Regions from separate parts of the Streptomyces sp. NPDC003720 genome, predicted to be linked through region 3. Evidence: predicted binding sites of a transcription regulator. Region 3 holds the regulator's gene; each other region holds the start of a gene.
The links. Region 3 encodes HrcA, which represses chaperone genes, less so after heat shock. Its sites were predicted from a motif close to TTNGCACTCNGNNNNNCNGAGTGCNAA; they were not measured.
Positions count from the first base shown of each region.

Region 1: groES (co-chaperone GroES) is a predicted target of HrcA. The motif match lies at 2,022-2,048, and genes of this name have one in related genera.
Region 2: groL (chaperonin GroEL) is a predicted target of HrcA. The motif match lies at 1,928-1,954, and genes of this name have one in related genera.

Region 1 covers NZ_JBIANZ010000008.1:27,548-31,881, forward strand. Annotated here, with positions in the region: gene ACFYU0_RS22340 (methyltransferase domain-containing protein) at 1-83, opposite strand, end outside; gene ACFYU0_RS22345 (polysaccharide deacetylase family protein) at 174-1,121, shown strand; gene ACFYU0_RS22350 (polysaccharide deacetylase family protein) at 1,151-1,963, shown strand; gene groES (co-chaperone GroES) at 2,194-2,502, shown strand; gene groL (chaperonin GroEL) at 2,625-4,250, shown strand; gene ACFYU0_RS22365 (carboxymuconolactone decarboxylase family protein) at 4,326-4,334, opposite strand, start outside.
Region 2 covers NZ_JBIANZ010000007.1:159,914-164,247, forward strand. Annotated here, with positions in the region: gene thrC (threonine synthase) at 1-879, shown strand, start outside; gene ACFYU0_RS20645 (MoaD/ThiS family protein) at 876-1,151, shown strand; gene ACFYU0_RS20650 (cold-shock protein) at 1,595-1,798, shown strand; gene groL (chaperonin GroEL) at 2,116-3,738, shown strand; gene ACFYU0_RS20660 (NADH:flavin oxidoreductase) at 3,944-4,334, shown strand, end outside.
Region 3 covers NZ_JBIANZ010000003.1:417,119-421,452, forward strand. Annotated here, with positions in the region: gene ACFYU0_RS10780 (DUF3097 domain-containing protein) at 1-583, opposite strand, end outside; gene ACFYU0_RS10785 (MBL fold metallo-hydrolase) at 618-1,340, opposite strand; gene hrcA (heat-inducible transcriptional repressor HrcA) at 1,501-2,517, shown strand; gene dnaJ (molecular chaperone DnaJ) at 2,518-3,654, shown strand; gene ACFYU0_RS10800 (nitronate monooxygenase) at 3,824-4,334, shown strand, end outside.

The DNA of each region.
Region 1 (4,334 bases), on a different contig from region 3:
AGTTCGTGCGCGGGGTCGGTGTCACGCACCTCGTCGAGCAAGGCGCGGCCTTCGGGGGTGAGGAGGAGGGCGAGGTCGTTCACCGGGTCATTGTGGGCCAGTCGGTGGATGGTGCGCCTCCTGCGGCGGTGTCGGGCCGGGTTCGGCGCCGGGGCCTGCGAGGATCCGACGCCATGCGAGAAGTAGTACAAAATGACAAAAAGCGGTCGTATGCCGGGCGTTCGTGCCTTCGGGGGGCCGCCCTACGCTGCGGGGCGGCCGCCCTGGCCTCAGCCGCCCTCGTCGCCGGCTGCGGCTCCCCCGGCCAGAGTTCCGGCGCCCACCACGGACCCGGCCACGGCTCCGGCCAGGGCGGCCCCGCCCAGGCGCTCAGCCCCGAGGCGCGCCGCGCCGCCGAACAGGCCCGGCTGGCGGCCGCCGCCCGGCGCTGGAAGCTGGCCCGGGTGCCGCTCACACCCCCGGCTCCGCCGGCCGTCAAGCCGAAGATCACCCCGCGCGACGGCTTCGAGGTGGACGGCCAGGAGGAGGAGAACCTGCCCCCGGTCTTCACCACCGTCCCCACCGGCAAGAAGGTCGTCTTCCTCACCATCGACGACGGCGCCGAGAAGGACCCGGCGTTCCTGCGCATGATGAGCGACCTGAAGATCCCCTACTCGGCCTTCCTCAGCAACTACCTGGTGAAGGACGACTACGGCTACTTCCGCCGGATGCAGTCCGAGGGCCACACCCTCAACAACCACACCCTCACCCACCCGTATCTGCCCGGCCTCTCCTACGAGCAGCAGCGGGACGAGATCTGCGGCATGCAGGACATCATGAAGAAGCAGTTCGGCAAGGCGCCCACGATCTTCCGGCCGCCCTACGGCAACTACAACGGCGACACCCTGCGCGCCGCCAAGTCCTGCGGGATCAAGTACGCGCCGATCTGGGACGAGGAGGTCTTCGTCGACCACTGGGAGTACCGCGACTGGGACCGCAGCCTGCACCCCGGCGACATCGTGCTCACCCACTTCCGCGGCCGCGACGACTGGGACGGCACGATGGTCGACGACATGCGCAGGTTCCTCGACAAGGTCACGCGCGAGGGATACGCCGTGGCGCGCCTGGAGGACTACCTGTGAGGCGCCGGGGGCGGCCGGCGGGCGGCCCGGTGCGAGCGCGGGCCGCCCCGGCGGCCGCGCTCGCCGCGGTCCTCCTGCTCGCCGGCTGCGCCCAGTCGGTCGACCCCATCGAGCGCCTGGGCAAGCGGGCGGCCCAGGGGGCCCGGCCGCCGAGCCCGGCCGCCGGCCAGGCGCACCGCCGCTGGGGCCTGGCCGCCCCGCTCGCCGTCCCGCCCAGCCACCCGGCCCGGCCGCCCGTCGCCCGCCGGGCGGACGCCCCGCCGCCGGTCGTGGACCACGTCGACACCACCGACCGGGTCGTCTTCCTCACCTACGACGACGGCGCCGGGCGGGACCCGCGGTTCGCCGACATGGTCCGCGAACTCCGGCTGCCGGTCAGCCTCTTCCTCGCCGACGGCGTGACGGACCCGGGCCACGGACGGTTCGCCCGGCTGCGCGCGGCCGGCGCCGCGATCGAGAACCGCGCCCCCGGCCACCCCGCGCTGCCCGGACTGCCCTACGCCGAACAGCGCGCCGAGATCTGCGGCCGGCGGGACAGGATCGGCTCCCGCTTCGGCGTCCGCCCCCGGCTCCTGCGGCCGCCCCGCGGCGCCTACGACACCACCACCCTGCGCGCCGCCGCCGCCTGCGGCGTCTCCGCCGTCGTCCTGTGGCGCGCCGCCCTCGGCCCCGACGGCGTCGTCCACCGCAGGGGTGCAGGGCGCCTGACCCCAGGCGACATCGTCCTCGTGGGCCCCGGCGAGGACGGCGGCCCCACCCTGACGGAACGCACCGCCCGCCTGCTGCGCCGCGCCCAGCGCCAGGGCCTGACGGTGGCCCGCCTCGAGGACTACCTGGCCTGACCACGCCCGCCCGGGGCACCCCCCAGCGGCCCCGGCCGGCCGACGCGCCGCACCGCCATTGGCACTCCGCTTGACCGAGTGCTAATCGCGGTCATAGTCTCGGCTCTGGCACTCGGCAGATGAGAGTGCCAACCAGCGACGGGCAGGTCCGGCACCCGCGACGACGGATCCACCTGGTCGCCACCCCAGACAGTTAACCCCGTGAGATCTCCGAAGGGGGAGGTCGGACCGTGACGACCACCAGCTCCAAGGTTGCCATCAAGCCGCTCGAGGACCGCATCGTGGTCCAGCCGCTCGACGCCGAGCAGACCACCGCCTCTGGCCTGGTCATCCCGGACACCGCGAAGGAGAAGCCCCAGGAGGGCGCCGTCCTCGCCGTGGGCCCGGGCCGCTTCGAGAACGGCGAGCGCCTGCCGCTCGACGTCAAGGTCGGCGACGTCGTCCTGTACAGCAAGTACGGCGGCACCGAGGTGAAGTACAACGGCGAGGAGTACCTCGTCCTCTCGGCTCGCGACGTCCTCGCGATCATCGAGAAGTAAGTCACCTCGAGCACTTTTGATGCTTGACGCTGCGCCCCTGGCCCCCGCGACCACATAAGAGCCGGGCGCCCGGGGCGCAGTGCCTTTTTCACCCACAGATTTCCGAGAGGGCTCCCGCTGTCATGGCGAAGATCCTGAAGTTCGACGAGGACGCCCGTCGCGCCCTCGAGCGCGGCGTCAACAAGCTGGCCGACACGGTGAAGGTGACGATCGGCCCCAAGGGCCGCAACGTCGTCATCGACAAGAAGTTCGGCGCGCCCACCATCACCAACGACGGTGTCACGATCGCCCGTGAGGTCGAGATCGAGGACCCGTACGAGAACCTCGGCGCCCAGCTGGTGAAGGAGGTGGCGACCAAGACCAACGACATCGCTGGTGACGGCACCACCACCGCCACCGTGCTGGCCCAGGCGCTGGTGCGCGAGGGTCTGCGCAACGTCGCCGCCGGCGCCTCCCCGGCCCTGCTCAAGAAGGGCATCGACGCCGCGGTCAAGGCCGTCTCCGAGGACCTGCTCGCCTCGGCGCGCCCGATCGACGAGAAGTCCGACATCGCCGCCGTCGCCGCGCTGTCCGCCCAGGACCAGCAGGTCGGCGAGCTGATCGCCGAGGCCATGGACAAGGTCGGCAAGGACGGTGTCATCACCGTCGAGGAGTCCAACACCTTCGGTCTGGAGCTGGACTTCACCGAGGGCATGGCCTTCGACAAGGGCTACCTGTCGCCGTACTTCGTCACCGACCAGGAGCGTATGGAGGCCGTCCTCGACGACCCGTACATCCTGATCAACCAGGGCAAGATCAGCTCCATCCAGGACCTGCTGCCGCTGCTGGAGAAGGTCATCCAGTCGGGCGCCTCCAAGCCGCTGCTGATCATCGCCGAGGACGTCGACGGCGAGGCCCTGTCGACCCTGGTCGTCAACAAGATCCGCGGCACCTTCAACGCCGTCGCGGTGAAGGCCCCGGGCTTCGGCGACCGCCGCAAGGCCATGCTCCAGGACATCGCCACCCTCACCGGCGGCACCGTCATCTCCGAGGAGGTCGGCCTCAAGCTCGACCAGGTCGGTCTGGACGTGCTCGGCTCCGCCCGCCGCGTGACCGTCACCAAGGACGACACCACGATCGTCGACGGCGGCGGCAACTCCGGCGACGTCGCGGGCCGCGTCGCGCAGATCAAGGCCGAGATCGAGAACACCGACTCCGACTGGGACCGCGAGAAGCTCCAGGAGCGCCTCGCGAAGCTGGCCGGCGGCGTGTGCGTGATCAAGGTCGGCGCCGCCACCGAGGTGGAGCTGAAGGAGAAGAAGCACCGTCTGGAGGACGCCATCTCCGCGACCCGCGCCGCGGTCGAGGAGGGCATCGTCTCCGGTGGTGGCTCCGCTCTGGTCCACGCCGTCAAGGTCCTCGAGGGCAACCTCGACAAGACCGGCGACGAGGCCACCGGTGTCGCGGTCGTCCGCCGCGCCGCCGTCGAGCCGCTCCGCTGGATCGCGGAGAACGCCGGCCTCGAGGGCTACGTCATCGTCTCCAAGGTGGCCGAGCTCGAGAAGGGCAGCGGCTACAACGCCGCCTCCGGCGAGTACGGCGACCTGATCAAGGCCGGCGTCATCGACCCGGTCAAGGTCACCCGCTCCGCCCTGGAGAACGCCGCCTCCATCGCCTCCCTCCTGCTCACGACCGAGACCCTGGTCGTCGAGAAGAAGGAAGAGGAGGAGCCGGCCGCGGCGGGCCACGGCCACGGCCACGCCCACTGAGGCACATCGGCGACGAGGCCCGGCACCCTTCGGGGTGCCGGGCCTCCCGCGTTCTCCGGCCCGGAAGCCCGCCGATCAGCTCGT
Region 2 (4,334 bases), on a different contig from region 3:
GAGGCCGCGCGCGCCTTCGGCTTCACCACCCTGTCGTGCTCCTCCACCGGGAACCTCGCCGGCGCCGTCGGCGCCGCCGCCGCCCGGGCCGGCTTCCGCTCCTGCGTGTTCATCCCGCACGACCTGGAGCAGGGCAAGGTCGTCATGGCCGCGGTCTACGGCGGCGAACTCGTCGGCATCGAGGGCAACTACGACGACGTGAACCGGTTCTGCTCCGAGCTGATCGGCGACCCGGCCGGCGAGGGCTGGGGCTTCGTCAACGTCAACCTGCGGCCGTACTACGCCGAGGGCTCCAAGACGCTGGCGTACGAGATCTGCGAGCAGCTCGGCTGGCGGCTGCCGGACCAGATCGTGGTCCCGATCGCCTCCGGCTCCCAGCTCACGAAGATCGACAAGGGCCTGCAGGAGCTGATCAAGCTGGGTCTGGTCGAGGACCGGCCGTACAAGATCTTCGGCGCCCAGGCCGAGGGCTGCTCGCCGGTGTCGACCGCGTACAAGGCGGGCCACGACGTCGTACGGCCGCAGAAGCCGAACACCATCGCCAAGTCCCTCGCCATCGGCAACCCGGCCGACGGGCCGTACGTCCTGGACATCGCCCGCCGCACCGGCGGCGCGGTCGAGGACGTGACGGACGAGGAGGTCGTGGACGCGATCAAGCTGCTGGCCCGGACCGAGGGCATCTTCGCGGAGACGGCGGGCGGCGTGACCGTCGGCGTCACCCGCAAGCTGCTCAAGGAGGGCGTGCTGGACCCGGCGAAGACCACGGTCGTCCTCAACACCGGCGACGGCCTCAAGACCCTCGACGCGGTGGCCGGTACCGGCCTCACCGCCACCATCCGCCCGAACCTGGACTCCTTCCGAGAGGCTGGCCTCGCATGAGCGTGACCGTTCGCATCCCCACCATCCTGCGCACCTACACCGGCGGGCAGGCCGAGGTCCCCGCCGAGGGCGCGAACCTCGCCGAGGTCATCGAGAACCTGGAGAAGAACCACACCGGGATCGCCGCGCGGGTGCTGGACGACCAGGGCAAGCTGCGCCGTTTCGTCAACGTGTACGTCAACGACGACGACGTCCGCTTCGAGCAGGGGCTGGAGACCGCGACCCCGGACGGCGCCGGCGTCTCCATCATTCCGGCCGTCGCCGGCGGCTGACAGAATGACCGATCATTACCTTCGGTAACGCCGGTTACCCATTGTTCATTGAATGGCCTCCTCCGCGAGAGAAGCGGAGGGGGCCATTCTGAGTGATTGAGCGCGGTAGAGTTGGGGAACCCGCTCCCGGACCGTGGGTCAGGAGCCTTGGATTCACCGCGGTGCACCCGACAAGAAACAGCCAAAGTGCGGGTGCTTTCTGCGGCTTTTGCGCATTTTATGGGGCCCGACTTGCCCTGAATTCGGGCGAATTCACGCTACATTCCGGACCGTTCGCGTCCATATTTCTCGTCCGATTGACCTGTTGCAGACGGCAGTTGGGCAGATACATTCAGCGGCGGTCGACGCGTTCCGGCGCACGCCCCCGGCCAATGGGGGGTGAGGTCTGACCCGGGTCCGCGAAGTGCGGATCTGTGCAAGGGCCAGTAATAGGGGAGTTAGGCATGGCTCAGGGCACCGTCAAGTGGTTCAACGCGGAGAAGGGGTACGGCTTCATCGCGGTCGACGGTGGTGCGGACGTATTCGTCCACTACAGCGCCATTCAGATGGACGGCTACCGCACCCTGGAAGAGGGCCAGCGGGTGGAGTTCGAGATCTCGCAGGGCCAGAAGGGCCCGCAGGCCGACATGGTTCGCCTCAGCGCCTGAACGTTTCTTGCACGAAGGGCCCGCACCTCGCACAGGGTGCGGGCCCTTCGCCGTGCCCGGCTCCCGCGCGGGGGCGCGGGCCCGTGCGTTCGCGGGCGGCTGACTGGGCGCCCCGTACCCCGGGAGGCGCTTGCACTCGGCCATGCCGAGTGCTAATCATTGCGTTAGCACTCTGAAGGTGAGAGTGACAACGAGGACCGGGTCGGTGAGGCCCGCAGGCCAAGTGGGGCAAGGAACCGCGAGGCCGGCGAGCCGTCCGTCGCGGGCGCGGGCGCGGTCCGAAGGAATCACCCCCAGTCCTGGAGGGACCACTTCACATGGCCAAGATCATCGCGTTCGACGAGGAGGCGCGGCGCGGCCTCGAGCGCGGCATGAACCAGCTCGCGGACGCCGTCAAGGTGACGCTCGGCCCCAAGGGCCGCAACGTCGTCCTCGAGAAGAAGTGGGGCGCCCCCACGATCACCAACGATGGTGTCTCCATCGCCAAGGAGATCGAGCTCGAGGACCCGTACGAGAAGATCGGCGCCGAGCTGGTCAAGGAAGTCGCCAAGAAGACGGACGACGTCGCCGGTGACGGTACGACCACCGCGACCGTGCTCGCCCAGGCCCTGGTCAAGGAAGGCCTGCGCAACGTCGCCGCCGGCGCCAACCCGATGGCCCTGAAGCGCGGTATCGAGAAGGCCGTCGAGGCCGTCTCCGCCGCCCTGCTGGAGCAGGCGAAGGACGTCGAGACCAAGGAGCAGATCGCCTCCACCGCGTCCATCTCCGCCGCCGACACCCAGATCGGCGAGCTCATCGCCGAGGCGATGGACAAGGTCGGCAAGGAAGGCGTCATCACCGTCGAGGAGAGCAACACCTTCGGCCTCGAGCTCGAGCTCACCGAGGGCATGCGCTTCGACAAGGGCTACATCTCCGCCTACTTCGCGACCGACATGGAGCGCATGGAGGCGTCGCTCGAGGACCCGTACATCCTCATCGCCAACTCCAAGATCGGCTCCGTCAAGGACCTGCTCCCGCTGCTGGAGAAGGTCATGCAGTCGGGCAAGCCGCTGCTGATCATCGCCGAGGACGTCGAGGGCGAGGCCCTGTCGACCCTGGTGGTCAACAAGATCCGCGGCACCTTCAAGTCCGTCGCCGTCAAGGCCCCGGGCTTCGGCGACCGCCGCAAGGCCATGCTCGGCGACATCGCCATCCTCACGGGCGGCGAGGTCATCTCCGAGGAGGTCGGCCTCAAGCTGGAGAACGCGACCCTGGACCTCCTGGGCCGCGCCCGCAAGGTCGTCATCACCAAGGACGAGACCACCATCGTCGACGGCGCCGGTTCCTCGGACCAGGTCAACGGCCGGGTGAACCAGATCCGCGCCGAGATCGAGAACAGCGACTCGGACTACGACCGCGAGAAGCTGCAGGAGCGCCTGGCGAAGCTCGCCGGCGGTGTCGCGGTCATCAAGGCCGGCGCCGCCACCGAGGTGGAGCTCAAGGAGCGCAAGCACCGCATCGAGGACGCCGTCCGCAACGCGAAGGCCGCCGTCGAGGAGGGCATCGTCGCCGGTGGTGGCGTGGCCCTGCTGCAGGCCTCCCAGGTCTTCGAGAAGCTGGAGCTCGAGGGTGACGAGGCGACCGGCGCCCAGGCCGTGAAGCTCGCGCTCGAGGCCCCGCTGAAGCAGATCGCCGTCAACGCCGGCCTCGAGGGCGGTGTCGTGGTGGAGAAGGTGCGCAACCTGACCCCGGGCCACGGCCTGAACGCCGCGACCGGCGAGTACGTCGACCTGGTCGCCGAGGGCATCATCGACCCGGCGAAGGTGACCCGTTCCGCGCTGCAGAACGCCGCCTCCATCGCCGCGCTGTTCCTCACCACCGAGGCCGTCATCGCCGACAAGCCGGAGAAGGCCGCCGCGGCCGCTCCGGGCGGCATGCCGGGCGGTGACATGGACTTCTGATCCCGCGCGGATCGGCCTGTCCTTTCCGAGGGCGGCACTCCCTGTCTCAGGCAGGGGGTGCCGCCCTCGGGCGTGTCCGGGATCACACTCCTGAACGGCCGCGAAAGGAATGTGCGGGAGCCTCTGGGTGGTTGCTTAAGGAGCTGCAACAATGCGTGCGCACATACCAATCGGTCTACCGAGTCGTCACCGAGGAGCCCCCACCGTGACCGTCACGCCGCCCCCCGCGTCCCGCGCGGCCCAGATCCTCTCCCGCCCGATCACCCTGGGCGGCCTCACCGTCCCGAACCGCATCGTGATGGCGCCGATGACCCGGATGTTCTCCCCGGGCGGCGTCCCCGGCGAGGACGTGGTCTCGTACTACGCCCGGCGCGCCGCCGCCGGTGTCGGCCTGATCGTCACCGAGGGCACCTACGTCGGCCACGAGTCGGCCGGCGGCAGCAGCCGTGTGCCCCGGTTCCACGGCGAGGAGGCGCTCGCGGGCTGGGCGAAGGTCGCCGAGGCGGTGCACGAGGCCGGCGGCACCATCGTGCCGCAGCTCTGGCACATCGGCACGGTGCGCAAGCAGGGCCAGAAGCCCAACCCGGAGGCCCCCT
Region 3 (4,334 bases):
AGACGTCGATGTACGGGTGGCCGACGACCAGCGCGTGCGCGCTCGTCACCGACTCGGCGATGCGCCACTCCTTGGTACCCGGCACCAGGTGGTCCACCAGGACGCCGAGGCGCGCGTCCGGGCCCGGCGCGAACTCCGCGACGATCGACGGCAGGTCGTCCACGCCCTCCAGGTACTCCACGACCACGCCCTCGACGCGCAGGTCGTCACCCCACACCTTCTCGACCAGCTCGGCGTCGTGCCGGCCCTCGACGTAGATGCGGCCGGCGCGGGCCACACGCGCGCGTGCGCCGGGGACGGCCACCGAGCCGGACGCCGTACGGGTGGCCCGCGCCGGACCCGACGGCGGCCGCACCAGGGTCACCACCCTGCCCTCCAGCAGGAATCCGCGCGGCTCCAGCGGGAACACCCGGTGCTTGCCGAAGCGGTCCTCCAGCGTCACCGTGCCCGCCTCGCAGCGGATCACCGCCCCGCAGAACCCGGAACCGGGCTCCTCCACCACGAGACCCGGCTCCGCCGCGACCTCCGGCACGGGCTGGGACTTCTTCCAGGGAGGGGTCAGATCGGCGGAGTACTGGCGCATTCGGATGACGATAGGAGAACCGGCGGGCTCGTGCTCATGACACGCCGAAACGCGCCGCCAGCTCCTCGCGTTGCCGCCGTACGAACGCCGCGTCCACCACCGCTCCGTGACCGGGCACGTACAGCGCGTCCTCGCCGCCCAGGGACAGCAGGCGGTCCAGCGCGTCCGGCCAGCGGGAGGGGACCGCGTCCGGGCCCGCCTGCGGTTCGCCGGACTCCTCCACCAGGTCGCCGCAGAAGACGACCTCGGGGTCGCCCGGCACCAGCACCGCCAGGTCGTGGGCCGTGTGGCCGGGGCCCACGTTGGCGAGCAGCGCCTGTCGTCCGTCGCCGAGGTCGAGCGTCCACTCCCCGGAGACCAGGTGCCGGGGCGACGCCAGCGCGTCCACCGCCTCGTCGGCCTCCGGCACGGGCAGGCCGTTGCGGGTCGCGTCCAGGCGCAGCTCCTCGCGCCCGTGCGCCAGCGCCGAGTCCATGCCGACCGCGGCGAACACCTCCGCCCCGGCGAAGGCGGACGCGCCGAAGACGTGGTCGAAGTGGGGGTGGGTGAGCGCGAGATGGGTCACACGGTGACCGGCGAGCCGCTGCGCCCGCTCCCGCAGCCGCGCGCCCTCGGCGAGGCTCGACCCGGCGTCCACCATCAGCGCCGTGCCCGCCCCCAGCACCAGGCCCGCGGTGCAGTCCCAGCCTGGCAGCCGGCACCGCCCGACCCCGTCGGCCAACCGCTCCCACTCCAGCTCTTCCCAAGTCACGGTCATGCCGCGACGCTAACGGTAGGACGGGGCGGGGAGGGACCGACCTTGCCCGGTGAGTACCCCACGGCCGTACACTGGCGGGGGAACGCTGGCACTCGGACACGCAGAGTGCCAGGGGGAAGATTCGAAGGGCCGGGCGAAGACATGCTGGAGGTGCGCGCGGATGCTGAGTGAACGCAGACTTCAGGTGCTGCGCGCCATCGTCCAGGACTACGTGGGCACCGAGGAGCCGGTCGGCTCCAAGGCGCTCACCGAACGGCACAACCTCGGCGTGTCACCGGCGACCGTGCGCAACGACATGGCCGCCCTGGAGGACGAGGGGTACATCGCCCAGCCGCACACCAGCGCCGGGCGCATCCCCACCGACAAGGGCTACCGGCTGTTCGTCGACAAGCTCGCCGGCGTCAAGCCGATGACCGGGCCCGAGCGGCGGGCGATCCAGAACTTCCTCGAGGGCGCCGTCGACCTCGACGACGTCGTCGCGCGGACGGTGCGGCTGCTCGCGCAGCTCACCCGGCAGGTCGCCGTCGTGCAGTACCCGTCCCTGACCCGGTCCACCGTGCGGCACGTGGAGCTGCTCTCGCTCGCCCCCGCGCGCGTGATGCTCGTGCTGATCACGGACACCGGCCGGGTCGAGCAGCGGATGGTGGACTGCCCGGCGCCGTTCGGGGAGACGGCCCTCGCCGACCTCCGGGCGAGACTCAACAGCCGGGTCGCGGGCCGCCGGTTCACCGACGTGCCGCGCCTGGTCGAGGACCTGCCGGAGGCGTTCGACCACGAGGATCGCGGTACGGTCTCCACGGTGCTCTCCACTCTGCTGGAGACACTGGTCGAGGAGAACGAGGAGCGGCTGATGATCGGCGGCACCGCCAATCTCACCCGTTTCGGACATGACTTTCCCCTCATGATCCGGCCCGTCCTGGAGGCCCTGGAGGAGCAGGTCGTGCTCCTCAAGCTCCTCGGCGAGGCGAAGGATCCGGGCGTGATGGTGCGCATCGGGCACGAGAACGCACACGAAGGACTCAACTCCACGTCCGTCGTGTCGGTCGGCTACGGTTCGGGCGGCGAGGCGGTTGCCAAGCTCGGCGTGGTCGGACCGACCCGCATGGACTACCCGGGAACGATGGGAGCGGTACGCGCAGTGGCACGGTACGTCGGACAGATCCTGGCGGAGTCGTAAGTGGCCACGGACTACTACGCCGTTCTCGGCGTGCGCCGCGACGCGTCGCAGGATGAGATCAAGAAGGCGTTCCGTCGGCTCGCGCGCGAGCTGCACCCGGACGTCAACCCCGATCCGAAGACCCAGGAGCGGTTCAAGGAGATCAACGCCGCCTACGAGGTGCTGTCGGACCCGCAGAAGAAGCAGGTCTACGACCTCGGCGGCGACCCGCTCTCCCAGTCGGGCGGCGCGGGCGCGGGCGGCTTCGGGGCCGGCGGCTTCGGCAACTTCTCCGACATCATGGACGCGTTCTTCGGCACGGCGTCGCAGCGCGGGCCGCGCTCGCGCACCCGGCGCGGCCAGGACGCGATGATCCGCATCGACGTCGAGCTGGACGAGGCGGCCTTCGGCACGACCAAGGACATCCAGGTCGACACCGCGGTCGTCTGCAACACCTGCAGCGGCGAGGGCGCGGCTCCGGGCACGACCGCCCAGACCTGTGACATGTGCCGCGGCCGCGGCGAGGTGTCGCAGGTCACCCGGTCCTTCCTGGGTCAGGTCATGACCTCCCGCCCCTGCCCCCAGTGCCAGGGCTTCGGCACGGTCGTGCCGACCCCGTGCCCGGAGTGCGCGGGCGACGGGCGGGTGCGCTCCCGCCGCACCCTCACCGTGAAGATCCCGGCCGGCGTCGACAACGGCACCCGGATCCAGCTCGCCGGCGAGGGCGAGGTCGGCCCCGGCGGCGGTCCGGCCGGCGACCTCTACGTCGAGATCCACGAGCTGCCGCACTCGACCTTCCAGCGGCGCGGCGACGACCTGCACTGCACGGTCACCATCCCGATGACCGCGGCGGCCCTCGGCACCAAGGTCCCGCTGGAGACGCTGGACGGCCTGGAGGAGGTCGACATCCGGCCGGGCACCCAGTCCGGCCAGTCGATCCCGCTGCACACCCGGGGCGTCACCCACCTGCGGGGCGGCGGCCGGGGCGACCTGATCGTCCACGTCGAGGTCACCACCCCGACCAAGCTGGATCCCGAGCAGGAGCGGCTGCTGCGCGAGCTGGCGAAGCTGCGCGGCGAGGAGCGTCCGCAGGGGCAGTTCCAGCCCGGGCAGCAGGGGCTGTTCTCGCGGCTGAAGGACGCGTTCAACGGGCGCTGAGGCGCGCCGGGTCCAGGGGGCTCCGGCCCCTTGGACCCCGCCGGGGGGCTCCCGTCCCCCGGCCCCGGGCCACGCTCTCCCACCGGCAGGACCGGCGGACCGGAAAGTGGCATGTGCCAGGAGGAAGACCCGATTCGGCGCCTCCCCCAGGACGTGACAACATGCGGGCATGTCCTCCGCGCTGACCGATCTCTTCCCCCAGCCGATCGTGCAGGCACCCATGGCGGGCGGGGTCTCCGTGCCGCAGCTCGCCGCCGCCGTGTCCGAGGCGGGCGGCCTCGGGTTCCTCGCCGCCGGGTACAAGACCGCCGACGGCATGTACCAGGAGATCAAGCAGCTGCGCGGACTCACCGGCCGGCCCTTCGGCGTGAACCTCTTCGTGCCGCAGCCCGTGTACCCCGGTGCGGGCACCGGCTCCACCGGAGCGGCCGCAGCCGCGCCCCTCGACGCGGGCGCCGTGGAGGTCTACACCCACCAGCTCGCCGGTGAGGCCGCCTGGTACGAGACCGAGCTGGGCGACCCGGACAGCGGCCGCGACGACGGCTACGACGCCAAACTCGCCGTGCTGCTCGACAACCCGGTGCCGGTCGTCTCCTTCCACTTCGGGGTCCCCACCCGCGAGGTCGTCGACTCCCTGCACCGCGCCGGGACGTTCATCCTGGCCGCCGCCACCACCCCGG